DNA from 2 places in the Arthrobacter sp. LjRoot78 genome. Region 1 is predicted to be linked to the other one. Evidence: riboswitches for the same ligand, from Rfam matches in the RefSeq annotation. Region 1 holds a riboswitch; the other holds the start of a gene.
The links. A riboswitch is a leader RNA that binds a small molecule or an ion and turns the genes downstream of it on or off. The one in region 1 is predicted to bind cyclic di-AMP.
Positions count from the first base shown of each region.

Region 1 (7,493 bases):
TGAGTTTCCAGCCCATCTCGGCAGGCGTGTGGTCGCCCTTCACGTTGTTGCATCGAAGGCAGGCGGCCACCAGGTTCTCCCAGGAATCGGCACCGCCCCTCGATTTCGGGTGGACGTGGTCAATGGTGTGTGCTGCCTTACCGCAATAGGCGCAGCGGTGGCCGTCACGGCGCAGCACGCCCCGGCGGCTCACAGCCGTGATGGTGTTGTACCGGGGCCGGATGTAGCGGTTTAGGAGTATCACGGACGGACGGCCCAGGATCTCCTGCGGCCCGACGACAGGATCGTCGCCTTCGGCCACCACGCTAGCTTTTCCGGTCAGCACAAGAACCAGCGCCCGGCGGAAGGTCACAACCGCCAGCGGTTCATATCCAGCATTAAGAACGAGTGTGCGCATGCACATACCTCTTCACGGCCGCACCCGTCAGGGGCTCGAGGGCCGGCTGCCCTCTGCTTGTCCGGGCTATGGATCGACAACACAAGAGTAAACACTCAAGTGCCCTATCGCCGAATCGGCTCTTTACCATAGACTCCGTGTCGGCAAAAATTCACCTGCCGGAAACGCAGAAGGACCCCTGCCCGAGGGCAGGGGTCCTTCTGTTACGCGTGAACCGGGGTATTAGCCGCCGACGCGGATGAAGACCGGACCGGAACCAACGTTGACGCTGAACAGCGAGGTGGTTCCGCCGTTCCAGCCGCCGTGAACGGCCTGGCCGTTGCCGACGTAGACAGCGATGTGGGCCATGCCCATGCCGCCGTTCTCGTAGTACGCGAGGTCGCCCGGCTGTGCCTCGGCGGCGCTCACGGTGCGGCCCAGGGACAGGTAACCTGCCGGCCAGCCGTGGTAGTTGACGCCGACTGCTGCAAGCGCGTTGGTGGCGAGGGCGGTGCAGTCCTGCGCGACACCCAGCTGGGCGTAGGCGGCGGCAGCAATCGCTGCGCCGTTTCCGCTGGCGGCGGCGGGTGCTGCAGCTGCAGGGACGGCCGGGGCCGACACGGTCGCGGCAGCGGCAACCGGAGCAGCCTCGGGAGCAGCTTCCTGGACCTCGACGACAGGCTTGGGAGCCTCGACGACCGGAGCCGGGGAGGTGGAGACCGCCGGCTTCTCGAAGGAGATGGCGATGCTGGAAGCGGCCGAGATGTTGGCCGGAGCAGAGGACTGCACTTCCAGGGTGGAAGCAGAGGTTGCTTCGCGCTGAACGTTGGTGTCGGCAGCGTTGGCTGCGATACCGCTGGTCAGGACCAGGCCGGAAGCTGCAGCGATAACCGCAGCCTGACGGCCCATGCCGCCGGCGTTGTCGCCGACAGCCTTGGCAATGACAGCAAGCGAGTTGGTTTTGGTAACCTCGGCGCGGTGCCGTGCGATCGCACGAGTAGTCATTATTTCTCTCTTTCGTTTTCCTCAGACTGCGTGGCAGGCCGCGGTTTTTGGACGCTCCGGCATCTTGGGGGTACGCCGGAACGGCCCGAACAGGTTTATTTAGCGAAGAACGCGCGCTTCAGCGACGGGAAACCCGGGATGTAGCGAAGCGCCGCGTGTTCTAGCGAAGCGTGTAGAACGCAGAAGTGCCCGTGGCGGACACAGCGTGCAGGATCGTGCCCTGCGACGGGTTCAGCGCGCTGATCATCATGCCGTTGCCGACGTAGATGCCAACGTGCGCACCGCCGTTTTGCATGACCAGGTCGCCCGGCGCCGGGGTGGCGGTGGGTGTCATGGCGGTCCATGCATTGGTGCGGGGGATGCTGATGCCAGCCTGGGCGTAGACCCACTGGGTGAAGCCTGAGCAGTCCCAGCCGCTGGGAGTGGTGCCGCCCCAGACGTAGGCGCTGCCAATACCGGTGTACGCGATGGCGGCGAGGCCCGATGCTGCTGCAGAGGAGGCGGCGTCGGCAAGCTTGCCGGCCTTGGCTTCCCCGTCAGCACCAGTGGAGGTCTCGCTGGCGTCGGTACCGGTGGACTGTGCCCGGACGGTTTCAATCTTGGGCGCTGCCGTCGTGGTGACTGACGGACGCTCGAAGGAAACAGTCGCTGTCGGTTCAGCGGTTACGGCCAGCTGGGCTGACTGAGAGTCGGACTCCGTCGAAGCGGAAACACCCAGGTTGGTATCGGCGGCATTTGCCGGCATTCCAACGCTGAGGATCAGTCCGGACGCAGCTGCGATCACAGCCGCCTGGCGACCTACGGTCCCGGCGTTGGCAGTAACAGCCCTGGACACGGAGTTCAACGGGTTCGTACGAACCGTTTGCGCACGGTGGCGCGCAGAAGTGTTGCGTGTAGACACGAAGGTAGCCTCTCCCAATGCCTACGAGGTGAGCTGTCGGATTCGGATGGGAGTCACCCGGCCGCTCGGCTTCCTGGGAAGCTTTTGCGACTTAACCCCAAGGTCTTCTTGCGAAGACCAAAATTGGTTCCCCCGCCTCTGCCAGACGATGTCATGCGAACGGACCTTGAGCGGTGGCAGAGTTAGGCAATCCACTCAAGAGCGCCAACTTCGGAAAAGTTGGCGTGCTCTAAACGGTACAGGAATTCCGAACGAATGTCACATTCAGGTCACGGCATGTCACAGGAATGCGAGAGTGACCCATCGCTTGGGTCAGAGCCAGCCGGTGGGGTCAACGACTTCGCCGTTGACCATCACTTCGAAATGGAGGTGGCAGCCGGTGGAAGCGCCGGTGGTCCCGCTCAGGGCCACAACGTCGCCGCGGCTGACCTTCTGGCCGACCTGGACGCTTGAAGACGAAAGGTGGTTATACGTGGTTTCGAGGCCGTTGCCGTGGTCAATCACCACCCGGTTTCCGCCGCCGTAGGGGTGCCAGCCGGAGAACGTGACCGTTCCGCTGGCGGCAGCCAGGACGCTGGTGCCGCACTGTGCCGCGTAGTCCTGGCCCCGGTGGAACTCACCGGCTCCGCCGGTTATCGGGCTGACCCGGAAACCGAAGGGCGAAGCGGAAACCAAGTGTTCGAGCGGCGCCCCGAGGCTCCCGGCGGAAGCAGCGCGGGTGATGGTGCCCGCGGACTGCGCGCTCAGGAGCTGCTTGAGCTTGCCGTCGGGATCGCCCTTGGTGGCGACATAAGTGCGGTTGAAGTCAATTTTGGCGCCGGCAGCAGCGGAAACCTCCGGCTGCGCGGCAACTGAGGCGGCGACACCGGCATTCCCGGTGTCCGCAGTGGACATCATGGGACCGGTCGACGGGACGGTCACGGTGAGGACAAGTCCGGTGGCGGCAAGGGCAATGCCGGCCTTCTGACCCACGCCGCTCGCCGAAGCGAAGTCCGTTACCTGGCTGAACAGGCTGCGGCGCCGGCGTGCATCACGGTGTGCATCGCGCGGCCTGACCGTCATTACGGCTTCGGCCACAGGGTACTCCGAAGCGGGACCGGTCGCCCTGCGGCGGCCCCTGACGGTCTGCGTGGTCAAGAAATATCCTCTCTGGAGAGCCTGCGAAGTTAGCTGTCGGATTCGGGTCAGAGAGTGCAAAGACCCGGTCCGCCAATGCAAGGCGTCCGACACAGGTCTCCCTAGGGAATCCTTCGTCGGAAGTGGCTTGCTGCTGACGGACTTCACCCCAAGGCCGTATTTCAACGGCCGGTTGTGGTTCCTCCGCCTCTGCCAGGAGGTGGTTCGCACACTGATCCGCTGGCAGAGCTCGGCTTCGGATCAGGTAACGCTTTTGTATCGGCGCTAGTGCTCAACTATAGGCGATTAATCAGCGCGGTAATAATTCCGTTATCTGGGTCTCAGTACGTTGTAGGTGGTCCTACAAGGGCGCAGTTAGCTGACCGTAACAAACACGTGGGCCGCAACCTCGGGCGGCAACTCCAGGGCGCCTTCGATCTCGGGCACACGCACGGAGATGTACTCCCCCACGCGCTCCAGTGCGAGGGACGCCCCCGGCCGGATTCCGCCTTCATCCAGCTGCACCAGCAACTCCGGCTCAACCTGGATGGGCTCGGCCAGCCTGCTCACCGTGATGCGCGAGTCGGCTCCGTACCCGGTCATGGCCTCAAGGAGGTTCACCACACCGTCGGTGAACGCGGGAGTTGGCTGACCACCGAGCGCCGCCAGGCCTGGAATGGGATTGCCATAGGGGGATACCGTGGGGTGGTTCAGGAGTTCGAAGATGCGACGCTCCACCCGCTCGCTCATGACGTGTTCCCAGCGGCACGCTTCGTCGTGGACGTACGCCCAGTCGAGTCCGATGACATCGGCTAGCAGCCGTTCCGCGAGGCGGTGTTTGCGCATGACTTCGGTGGCGCGTTTCCGGCCGGTTTCGGTGAGCTCAAGGTGCCGGTCCCCCGAAACAACCACCAGTCCGTCACGCTCCATGCGCCCGATGGTCTGCGAAACGGTGGGCCCGGAGTGGCGCAGCCGTTCGGCAATCCGGGCGCGGAGAGCCACGATGTTCTCTTCCTCAAGCTCCAAGATTGTCCGAAGATACATCTCCGTGGTGTCGATCAGATCGGTCATCCAGCTCAGCTCCTCGAGCACAGTCCTTGCGTCAGTCCCACCGTACCGCGCAAAAGCCTCCACGTTGGCCTCGGCGGGGTGGACCTGCATCCACCGACCAGCCGCTGGGAAAAGCCCCGCGGGATCAGCCAGACCGGCTACGCGGCCCGCTGTACGACAGCAACCAGTTTAGCCTATTTTGAATTACTCCGGATAATCTTCCGCGCACTGCGCTGACCTGCGGCCGGGATGTCTCAGTGACTGGACTATGACGGATGCCGTTCCCTCCCCTGCAGGCACGTCAGGCAGAATATAGGGGATTCCCCTGTACTGCCGGGCCCCCGTCCACACCGGAAACACGTCCACGCCGATAAATTGGAGCCATTGTGAGCGACACCAGCATCACTATCCCCGCCAACCTCCTGCCCAAGGACGGACGGTTCGGCGCCGGGCCATCAAAGGTCCGCCCCGAGCAGATCGAGGCGCTGTCCGCCGCTTCTGCCACGCTTTTGGGCACGTCGCACCGCCAGACCCCGGTGAAGAACCTGGTCGGGTCTGTCCGCAGCGGCCTCAGCGAATTTTTCCGCGCCCCCGAAGGATACGAAGTCATCCTCGGCGTGGGCGGCTCAACGGCGTTCTGGGACATCGCGGCGTTCGGACTTGTGGACAGCAAGGCCCAGCACCTCTCATTCGGAGAATTCGGCTCCAAATTCGCCTCCGCCACCAACAAGGCTCCGTTCCTGGACGCCTCCTCCATCATCAAAGCCGAGCCCGGCACACGGCCGGAAGCCACCGCGGAAGCGGGCGTGGACGTCTACGCCTGGCCGCAGAACGAAACGTCCACGGGCGTGGCAGCTCCGGTCAAGCGGGTTGCCGGCGCGGATGAAGGCTCGCTTGTCCTGGTGGACGCCACCTCGGCTGCCGGCGGCCTGGACGTCGACGTCTCGGAAGCCGACGTCTACTACTTCGCCCCGCAGAAGAACTTCGCGTCCGACGGCGGCCTGTGGCTGGGGCTCTTCTCTCCGGCGGCGCTGGAGCGCGCTGCCCGGATCAAGGCGAGCGGCCGGTGGATCCCCGATTTCCTTGACCTGCAGACCGCCATCGACAACTCACGGCTCAACCAGACGTACAACACCCCTGCGCTGGCCACACTGGTAACCCTGGACGCGCAGGTGCAGTGGCTGAACGCCAGCGGCGGCCTTGATTTTGCCGCTGCACGCACCGCCGATTCGGCCGGGCGCATCTATGACTGGGCAGAGGCCTCCGAGTACGCCACGCCGTTCGTTGCCAGGGCCGAAGACCGTTCCAACGTGATCGCCACCATCGACTTCGACGACTCGATTGATGCGGCCGCAATCGCCAAGGTCCTTCGCGCCAACGGCATTGTGGACACCGAACCGTACCGCAAGCTGGGCCGCAACCAGCTGCGCATCGCCACGTTCGTGGCGATCGACCCGGACGACGTCTCGGCTCTCCTGTCCAGCATCGACTACGTCGTGGGAGAACTGCGGGAGTAGGGAATCAGCGGCTGCTGACGCTTTAGCGTCCGACGGCGTCGTCCGGGGTTTTGGTCCCGGACGGCGCCTTCTTCGTTAAGTGCTCCGCTGTCAGCCCTGCTGGAGCAGCGTCTGCCCAGCTGGAGCGGCTGGCTCTCCCGCAACACCACCCGGAAGTAGCGCAGCCCCTCACGGAGCCTCACCTTGCCGGGGGCAGCGCGGGGGAATAACAGGCTAGTCGACCTCGCGGGCGGAGCCGGATGGTTCCTCCGGTGCGTCACTGTCGTCGTCGGAGTCTTCATCGTCGTCGGAAGCGTCGCCGTCGTCCGAAACGGCGGCGCCGTCGTCGGAACCGGCCAGGACAGTGCCCTGGGCGTCGGCGTCCACAACGGGCGCCTCCGCGTCCTGTTCATTTTCCTGGGCGTCCTCGGGGCGCACCCGTTCAGCCCAGGGCACCCACTCCGGTGCGAGGATGGAATCCTCCGAAGGCAGCAGGCCAAGTTCGTTCACCGTGATGACCTTGGAACGGGAATTGCGGGTGAGCACCGCGTACCACTGCCATCCCTGGTACCCGGCCAGCCGGGACTCGAAGAGATGCGTGACAACGCGGTCCCCTTCGCTCTTGGCACCGAGGTGCTGTCCGATCTGCTCGGCCGGGGCGATGCCCTCCACTGCAGCCCGGGCAAAGTCCACGGCTGCAGCAAGCACCGCGTCCGGTTTGCCGACGCGCCACACGGGGACGCCGGCGCGGGGCTTTGACGCCGGTTTGGGGGTGCCCTGGTCAGGTTGGGAAGTCATGCGGATGCCTAGGCGTCCAGCTCGTCGGCGACCTTACGGAGGGCAGCTGCAATCGCCTTGGCCTTGTTGCCTTCCGGGTACTTTCCGGCGGACAGCGTTCCGGACAGGTTGTCCAGCACGCTTACCAGGTCCTGGACGAGGGGTGCCAGGTCCTTGGCGCTGGGACGCTTAGCCTTCGCGATGGACGGGGTCTTGTCCAGCACGCGCAGCCCGAGGGCCTGGGCTCCCTTGCGGCCGTCAGCCACACCGAACTCAACGCGCGTGCCGGCCTTGAGGTCCGTTACGCCCTCGGGCAGGGCGGATTTGGGCAGGAATACTTCCTGGCCGTCCTCACCTGCGAGGAATCCGAAGCCTTTTTCCTTGTCATACCACTTGACCTTGCCGGTAGGCACGTAATCAACCTTCTTCGTTCTGGACTTCCTGTGACACGGCCGGCGGCCACCGCATCCGCATTGATATGCGGGTTCAGGGTATGGCTGCCCGGACCATGTTGGTCTGTATCTTCAAGGTTATCCTGCCGAGACCCGGATTCCCGCTTTGCGGCACGGGCACAGCCGGGCTGTTAGCGTTACTTCCATGACACCCTCCCGCTACCGGCGGCCTCTGATGATAGTTGCGGCGGTTATTGCTGTCCTCTCGCTGGCTGCCGTGGGCGCGGTCATGGCCATCGCCTTTGGCGGCAGTGCCGCTCCGGTGTGGGTAACATCCCTGGCCCTGTACGGCCTGCCGCTGGCGTTCCTCCTGATGATAT
Region 1 is NZ_CAXUTG020000001.1:858,055-865,547, reverse strand. Features, by position in the region: gene ACSQ1X_RS04120 (HNH endonuclease) at 1-397, opposite strand, end outside; gene ACSQ1X_RS04115 (NlpC/P60 family protein) at 620-1,381, opposite strand; gene ACSQ1X_RS04110 (C40 family peptidase) at 1,542-2,216, opposite strand; cyclic di-AMP (ydaO/yuaA leader) riboswitch at 2,287-2,446, opposite strand; gene ACSQ1X_RS04105 (M23 family metallopeptidase) at 2,595-3,419, opposite strand; cyclic di-AMP (ydaO/yuaA leader) riboswitch at 3,423-3,634, opposite strand; gene ACSQ1X_RS04100 (metal-dependent transcriptional regulator) at 3,774-4,469, opposite strand; gene serC (phosphoserine transaminase) at 4,835-5,965, shown strand; gene ACSQ1X_RS04090 (DUF3027 domain-containing protein) at 6,179-6,742, opposite strand; gene ACSQ1X_RS04085 (cold-shock protein) at 6,751-7,134, opposite strand; gene ACSQ1X_RS04080 (hypothetical protein) at 7,319-7,493, shown strand, end outside.

Region 2 (7,493 bases), 1.7 Mb from region 1:
TGATTGATGGAGAGAGCCATGACCACGAATGTTGTCGCTCAACTCGCAGTTAAGTCCCACAATTCTCCGGACGAACAGCGCCGCCCCGATAAGACGGAAGTGGATCTTGTATCCGTCGACGCCTACACCATCGGAAGATTCAAATTTGAACCCGGCTGGCGCTGGTCCGAGTGCATCAAGCCCGTCGTTAAGACCGAGTCATGCCAGCTCAGCCATGTCGGTTTTTGCGTTTCCGGCAAACTCGTGGTCCAGACCTCTGACGGCAACCAGATCAACATCGCCGCTCATGATTCCTACAGCATCCCGCCAGGCCATGACGCGTGGGTCGAAGGCGACGAACCCTTCACCGGGGTGGAGTTCGTCAGCGCCGCGGTGTTCGCCAAGTCCCCCGAGTAACCGGCCGCGCCGAAGCAACCGAAGCGGCCGGGCGTACAACAGCCCGGTTGGCTGCGGGGCCACTACTGCGGGTTCACTGCTGCGGGTGGATCCTGTCAATCACGAAGTCCCGGCCGGGGATGACAGTGGTTTGATGGCCGTCGTCGAATCGCACCACATACGGCGGCGCTCCATCAGCGCCGTGAACCTCAACGATCTGGCCGTGCCGCTCCGACGATCCGACCGTCTTGCCCCGGATAGTGATCCGGTCTCCCTGGGTTGCCTTCATGGCAATCACCTCCAAGAACCAGAGTACGAGTCTCGGGGCGGGGATAACAGGGCCGTTGCGCACTGGAAGTTCGAGGGTGTACGGCCGGGATACGACTGAACTGACCTTGACACGGGACCGAGGGGGAACGGCTATGGCGGAGGAAAAACCCAACAACTGGTGGGCTACGCTGCCCGGCCTGCTGACCGCTGCAGCAGCTGTGATCACCGCTGTGACGGGGCTGCTGCTCGGGATGGGGCAACTGGGGATGTTCGACGCCGGCCGTCCCGCCGCTTCGACGGCGAGCGCCTCCGGTACGGGTTCCCCGGCCGCTTCCACCGGCGCCGCACAGCCGGGCGCTGGTGCGTCGACGTCCGCCCCCGGGTCCGGCACAGGTAACCGCGCGGAGTGGAAGGTAGCCCTGCCAGCCGAACGCACGTACCGGGCCGCCGACGTCGAATATGAAATTCTCAACGCCAGTGCGCGCCCCGATGTGTCCGGCAAAATCGCACTGACCCTCACGCTCAGGTGCACCAACCACGGCCGGTATGACCTGAACTTCTGGGACTCAACGTTCAGGCTGAACGTCGGTGGCGTCAGTTACTCCCCCGATCCCGGCCTGAACGAGTTGGTCGCGGGTGATTCGAGCAAGTCGGGTGGCGTCCGCTTCACCCTTCCGGCGGACACCCGCGACGCGCTGCTGCGCATCAAGTTCGCGGAAGGCGAGAGCACGGCCCAGCTCACCATCTCGCCGCCCTGAGGTACCCGTGTGCGCCGTTGTGCCACGAATACGCGGAAGGCCGGCGACCTGCTGCCCCCAAGGCAGCTGATCGCCGGCCGTTACGCCCGCTTGAAGAAGCAGCGGGGAGGCTAGGCTCCGGCGCGGACGAAGGTCACGCCGCCGGTGGCCGTCAGCCAGGACAGCGGGTGCGTGACGGTGGCGTTTACGCCGTTCATTCCGCCGCTGATCACCTGGCCGTCGCCGATGTAGATGCCGACGTGGCCGGACTGCACCACCATGTCGCCGGGCTGGGGCTCCCCCACTACGGAGCCATAGTTCATAAACTGCATGGGTCCCAGGTCCCCGACCGGAATGCCGGCTGAGCCAAGGGCCTTTTCCACCATGGCGGTGCAGTCCTGGGTGATGCCCAGCTGCGCGTAGGCGGCAGAAACCATGGCGGCGTTGACACCGCCGGCAGCAGGCGCCGGGGCGGGAGCGGGCACCGCGGCCTGGACCTGCACGGAAACAGCAGGAGCGGCAGGCGCCGGAGCCGCCGCGGGGGCTGCCGCCACTGCCGGGACGGGCTCTTCGACCGATACCTCCACGGGGGCGGGGGTGGTGCTGACGTCCGGACGTTCGTAGCTGATCTTGACATGGGAATCAGCGCTGAGCGGGGCACCCACTTGGGCATTGATGTCGGGGGCGGACGCCGGCGCTGAGTCACGTTCCGCCGGGGCTTCAGCGGCCTGGGCCGCCATGCCGCTGGACAGGACCAGGCCTGAGGCAGCGGCTATGACCGCAGCCTGCCGGCCGGCCCTGCTCCGGCCCCCGGCCGATGTGGACCTGGAGCGCCCCGCGGGCGCGGTTGACCGATGATGAGCGGGCAGTTTGCGTGAAAGCATGAATTAACCTCTCCCGATGCCTGCGAGGTTAGCTGTCGGATTCGGATGGGAGACACCCGGCCGCAGCGCCCTTCCGCGTTGCGGATGGCGTGCGGCTTCACCCCGAAGACCAGCACGAACTCTGCCGGTCAATAGTGGTTTCCCCGTCCCTGCCGGATGGTTTCGATCGGATCCCGGACCGCGGCAGGGTTAGGCAATCCGCCCGGGAGTGCCGGTATCTGAGACAACGGGCACCGTTCCACCGTACGCGGGCCACCGTTGGGATGTCACATCAAGGTAACGGGGCCGTCGGGCCCTCCCCCGGCACCGCTGTGGCCCGGCTCGCGCTGCTACAAGCAGGTAGCGGCACGCTACATATACTTGGATCTGCGGTTTGTCAAATTCGAGTGTTTTCCATTGACGCCGCGAGGCGTAGTCTACGTGCATGTTCTTGCGGGGGGACTCACACGCCTGGAGGAATCATGCGTTGGTCAAATCGTTCTGTCCACAACCAGCCACGTCATGTCGCGGAACTCCCAGAGCCTACGGCCGGGGCTAGTCACGGCCGGCGTTGGGTCGCCATCCTGGGAGCGCTGTTGCTGGCTGTCAGCACGGTGGTGGGTGTCGCCGGCACATCGAAGGCCGCGGGGCCGACCATCGTCAGCCTGACGTTCGACGACGGCCTCGGCAGCCAGTTGGCCGCCGCGCAGGAGCTCAAAGCCCACGGTCTGGTGGGAACCTTCTTCATCACCACGTCCTTTGTGGACCAGTCCGGGTTCCTGACCCGGGCGAACCTGCAGACTCTGGCCGCCGACGGCAACGAGATCGCCGGCCACAGCGTAACCCATCCAGACATGACAACGCTCAGCGCAGCGGCCGCGAGCGCGGAGGCCTGCAACAGCAAGTCGACCCTCGAAGGCTGGGGCTTCACCGTCCGCAACTTCGCCTACCCCTTCGCTGCGGTGAATGCCACGGCCCAGTCCGCAGTCAGCGGCTGTGGGTACGCCAGTTCCCGGGGCCTCGGCGACATACGCTCTCCTGCCAGCTGCGCCGACTGCCCTGTGGCCGAAACGCTACCGCCGCAGGAACCCATGGTCACCAGGGCACCGGACCAGGTGGCCGCCACGTGGAGCCTGGCGGACCTGCAGGCCACCGTCACCAACGCGGAGACAACCGGCGGCTGGCTGCAGCTGACCTTCCACGAGATTGCCAACGGAACGGACCCGTCCCTGTCGATCAGCCCCGCACTGTTCAAGGAATTCGTCACATGGCTGGCCGCACGGACAGCAAACGGTACGACGTCGGTCCGCACAGTCGCACAGGCATTGGGCCAGTCCCCGGTATCGCCTTCTCCCTCACCGTCGCCTTCCCCCTCCCCCTCCCCGTCTCCATCGCCCTCTCCCAGCGGACCTGTGGTGGGCGGCGCCATCGGAGCGGCCTGGCTTGCCCAAGGCTCAGGCGGCGGGCTTCTCGGTTCCCCGCTTACGAATGAAATCGCGGGGCTTAAGAATGGCGGCGCCTACCAGGTCTTCCAAGGCGGCCAGATCCACTGGTCACCAGCCTCGGGGGCACACAGCACCAGAGGTGCCATCGGTGCAGCCTGGGCCGCGCAGTCCTGGGAAAACGGAAAACTTGGCTACCCCCTCACAAACGAGGTCGCCGGCCTGAAGGGCGGCGGCGTCTACCAGGTCTTCCAAGGCGGCCAGATCCACTGGTCGCCAGCCTCGGGGGCACACGCCACCCTCGGAGCCATAGGTTCGGCATGGTCCGCGCAAGGCTGGGAAAACGGAGCGCTGGGTTACCCGGTCAGCGACGAGATCCCGGGACTCAAGAATGGTGGCGTCTACCAGGTGTTCCAGGGAGGCCAGGTCCACTGGTCCGCGGTCACAGGTGCCCACAGCACCAAGGGCGCCATCGGCGCCGCCTGGGCAGCACAGCGCTGGGAAAACGGCCAGCTCGGGTATCCAACCAGTGACGAGTACGTCGGCGCCGGTGGTGTCGTGGCCCAAAACTTCCAAGGGGGAATCGTCACTTGGTCACCGTCCCGTGGAATCCGTATCACATAGGAGGCCGGACGGTGGACCGGAATGAACGCACCGACCGCGCCGGATCTGTGGGCGAAGAGTGAAACACTATTGCGTGGCGATCTGCCAGCTGAGCGATCAGCCGCAGGAGGACTTCGACGTCAATACCGAGCTCCTGATCCTTGAGGGAAAGGAGCTCCATGTGGCGACGTGGGACGCGGAGCCGCGGGACGGCGGCTTCGACGTCCTGGTCCTCAACGACCGCGTCAGCGCCCTCGGGTTCATGGTGGTGACGGACTGGGAGTTCCTGGAGGGCAAGGCCTACGGGGTGGTGGAGCGCCGGGCCGGCGGCTGAGGGGCGTCCGCCCGCGACAGCTCGGCTGCCCGCCTCAGCCACGGATCCGGATCCCCCGCCCAGCGGTCCAGCACAACGTCCGCACGTGCCCTTGCCTGCCCTTCCAGGCCTGCGATCAAGGGACGGACGACGTCGGTTGCGAGGGGGTCCGCCAGCTCACCCAGCTGCGCCTCCCGCACAAAGCCCTCGATCCGGGTGAGGTCGGAGTTGTCCAGAAGGGCAACCCGGGACTGCAGCAGGACAACCGCCGCCAGCCGGCGTTCGAAGACGGCCACCGACCACAGTTCGGTGCTGAGCGCGGTAATGTCATCGTGTGTGAGGTCCCGGTGGCGGCGCAGCATGTCGCGGATGGTCCCCCGCACAGCACCCACGGAGGCGCCGTAGTACTGGAGCCCGTCGCCCAGCCGGGCTTGTGCTTCTTCTGCCCGGAGCCAGGAGCTCTCGCGCTGGAGCGAGGCATCCACGAAGTCACAGGCGTCGGTCATCCCACTATTCTGCCGTTCCCGCAGGCGGAGGATCGAACTCCCGAAGGCATTCTGTGCGGTATAGCTGGAGCAGCCCCGACGGAATGCCGTCGTCGTGTAGTCCTCCGGTACTGCGGCGTGAGATGCTCGGTCCCATGCGTGAACTGGTCGTTCTCGGCACCGCGTCGCAGGTTCCCACGCGGAACCGCAACCACAACGGGTACCTGCTTCGCTGGGACGGCGAGGGCATGCTCTTCGATCCCGGCGAAGGCACCCAGCGGCAGATGATCCACGCCGGCGTCTCAGCCAGCCAGGTGACGCGGATCTGCCTGACCCACGTTCACGGGGACCACTGCTTCGGACTTCCGGGCGTACTGTCGCGAATGGTGCTCGATGGTGTGCAGCACCCGGTGGACCTGCATTTTCCGGTCTCCGGCACCGAGGTGGTCCGCGCCCTCGTGTCCCTCGCCTCCCCCGGCCTCGAACTGCGGCTGCACCCGCATTCCGCACCGGGGCCGATCGCGCCCGGCCTGGAGGTGCGGCCCTTGCGGCATCGCATTGAGACTTTCGGCTACCGGCTGGTCGAGCCCGCCGGCCGCACGCTGCTGCCCGATCAGCTTACGGCGGCGGGAATCTCGGGAAGAGACGTCGCACGGCTGCAGCGGGAGGGAAACCTCAACGGGGTACGGCTGGAAGACGTGAGCGTTCCGCGCCCCGACCAGAGCTTCGCGTTCGTGATGGATACCGCGGAATGCGACGCCGCCGGGGAGCTCGCCGAAGGCGTGGACCTCCTCGTGGCGGAGTCAACGTTCAGCGACGACGACGCCGGGCTGGCCTCCCGGTATCTTCACCTCACTGCCGGGCAGGCCGGCGATCTGGCCTCCGCTGCCGGGGCCGGAATGCTGGTCCTCACGCATTTCTCGTCCCGGTATGGGGACGTCAGCGTGTTGGCGGAACAGGCCGGTGCCCGCGCAGGCCGGGCCGCCGTCGTTGCCGCAGAGGACCTGGACAGGATTCCCCTGCCCAGGCGGGAGCGGGCTTCCTGGCTTGCGGGCGGGGCTCGGCCCGCGATTGGTACGCCGCGCCCGTTCCCTACACCGTCAGTAGACAAAGATGTCGATCCAGGCGCGGTTGTGGGCATGCAGCAGGACCAGGAACAGCACGAAATCGAACAGCAGGTGCACGGCCACGATGTAGGACAGTGACTTTGTCCGGGTGAAGATGAACGCCTGGAGCAGGGCGAAGGGAAAGATGAACACCGGCGCCCAGGCGTGGAACCCCAGTTCCCAGAGGAAGGACGTGAACAGGACGGCCTGCAGCACGTTGGCCTGGGCCAGAGGCAGGTGCCGGCGCAGGAGGATAAAAACGGTGCAGATAAAGAAGAGCTCATCCCAGATCCCCAGCACGTTGGTGCCCAGGAAAAGCCGGAAGATCCCCTCCGGGTCGGACACCGCGGGCCAATTGCTGTAGACACCGGTGTTGACCATATACGCCGGAAGCACCGCGTAACCCATCACGACGACGGCGGCCAGGTACCATTTCTCCGCACGAGTCCAGGGGTGGCCGGTGAGCACAGGAAACTTAACCGCATGGTCCTTGTAGACAAAGCGCGAAACTGTGTAAGGAACGCCGACCGCGAGAATCATGGCCGTGCCCATGACGAGCATATGTTCGGTGCTGATGTCCGTGGTGATCGGCACCAGGCTGATGGCCACGAGCCCGGCGGCGATCAGGGCCAGGTCGCGCAGGAGCGCACGGTCGATCAGTCCCGCCGTGATGAGGGCCAGCGCCAGGAGGCCGTACCCTGGGATTTTCTGTTCCAGGACGAACAGGACAAAGCCGGAGAGCGACACCAGTGCAGCCGGGAGCAGTTTCATCGAGATGCCGCTGCGGACGCTGACGCCGGCTCCTGCTCCCGTTCCGGCCGCGGGCGAACGGTTAGACATACTTGCTGAACCACGCCAGTGTGTCGTTCCACGCGGCGGTGGCCTGGGTCTCGTTGTAGCGCTCGCCGGTGTCGTTGTGGAACGCATGGTCGACGCCGGGATACACCTTCAGCTCGTGCCGGACATCAGTGGCGGCAAGGGCATCGCGGAAGGCCGGCATCGCCCCGGTGATGCGGTCATCGAGTTCAGCGTAGACGCCAAGGACGGCCGGTTTGATGGCCGGGACCTTCTCCAAATCCGGGGCGGGCCCATAAAAGGCCGAGGTGGCCTTCAGCCCGGACAGTTCCGTCGCCGCCTGCCAGGTGATGCCGCCGCCGAAGCAGTAGCCCGTCATGGCAATCCGCCCGGAATCGACGAAGTCCTGTGCCTTCAGGTAGTCGAAGGCTGCCGAGAAGTCCCCGACGTGGCGCTTCGCTCCGGCCTGGGTCAGTGCACCCGGGACGGCGTCCCGGTCCAGGC
Region 2 is NZ_CAXUTG020000001.1:2,554,564-2,562,056, forward strand. Features, by position in the region: gene ACSQ1X_RS11825 (cupin domain-containing protein) at 19-396, shown strand; gene ACSQ1X_RS11830 (DUF1918 domain-containing protein) at 470-664, opposite strand; gene ACSQ1X_RS11835 (hypothetical protein) at 798-1,403, shown strand; gene ACSQ1X_RS11840 (NlpC/P60 family protein) at 1,514-2,266, opposite strand; cyclic di-AMP (ydaO/yuaA leader) riboswitch at 2,270-2,462, opposite strand; gene ACSQ1X_RS11845 (polysaccharide deacetylase family protein) at 2,842-4,311, shown strand; gene ACSQ1X_RS11850 (hypothetical protein) at 4,385-4,624, shown strand; gene ACSQ1X_RS11855 (DNA alkylation repair protein) at 4,591-5,109, opposite strand; gene ACSQ1X_RS11860 (ribonuclease Z) at 5,244-6,293, shown strand; gene ACSQ1X_RS11865 (CPBP family intramembrane glutamic endopeptidase) at 6,189-7,034, opposite strand; gene ACSQ1X_RS11870 (dienelactone hydrolase family protein) at 7,027-7,493, opposite strand, start outside.
Region 2: linked by a shared signal. The riboswitch ahead of ACSQ1X_RS11840 (NlpC/P60 family protein) and the one ahead of ACSQ1X_RS04105 (M23 family metallopeptidase) in region 1 are both predicted to bind cyclic di-AMP.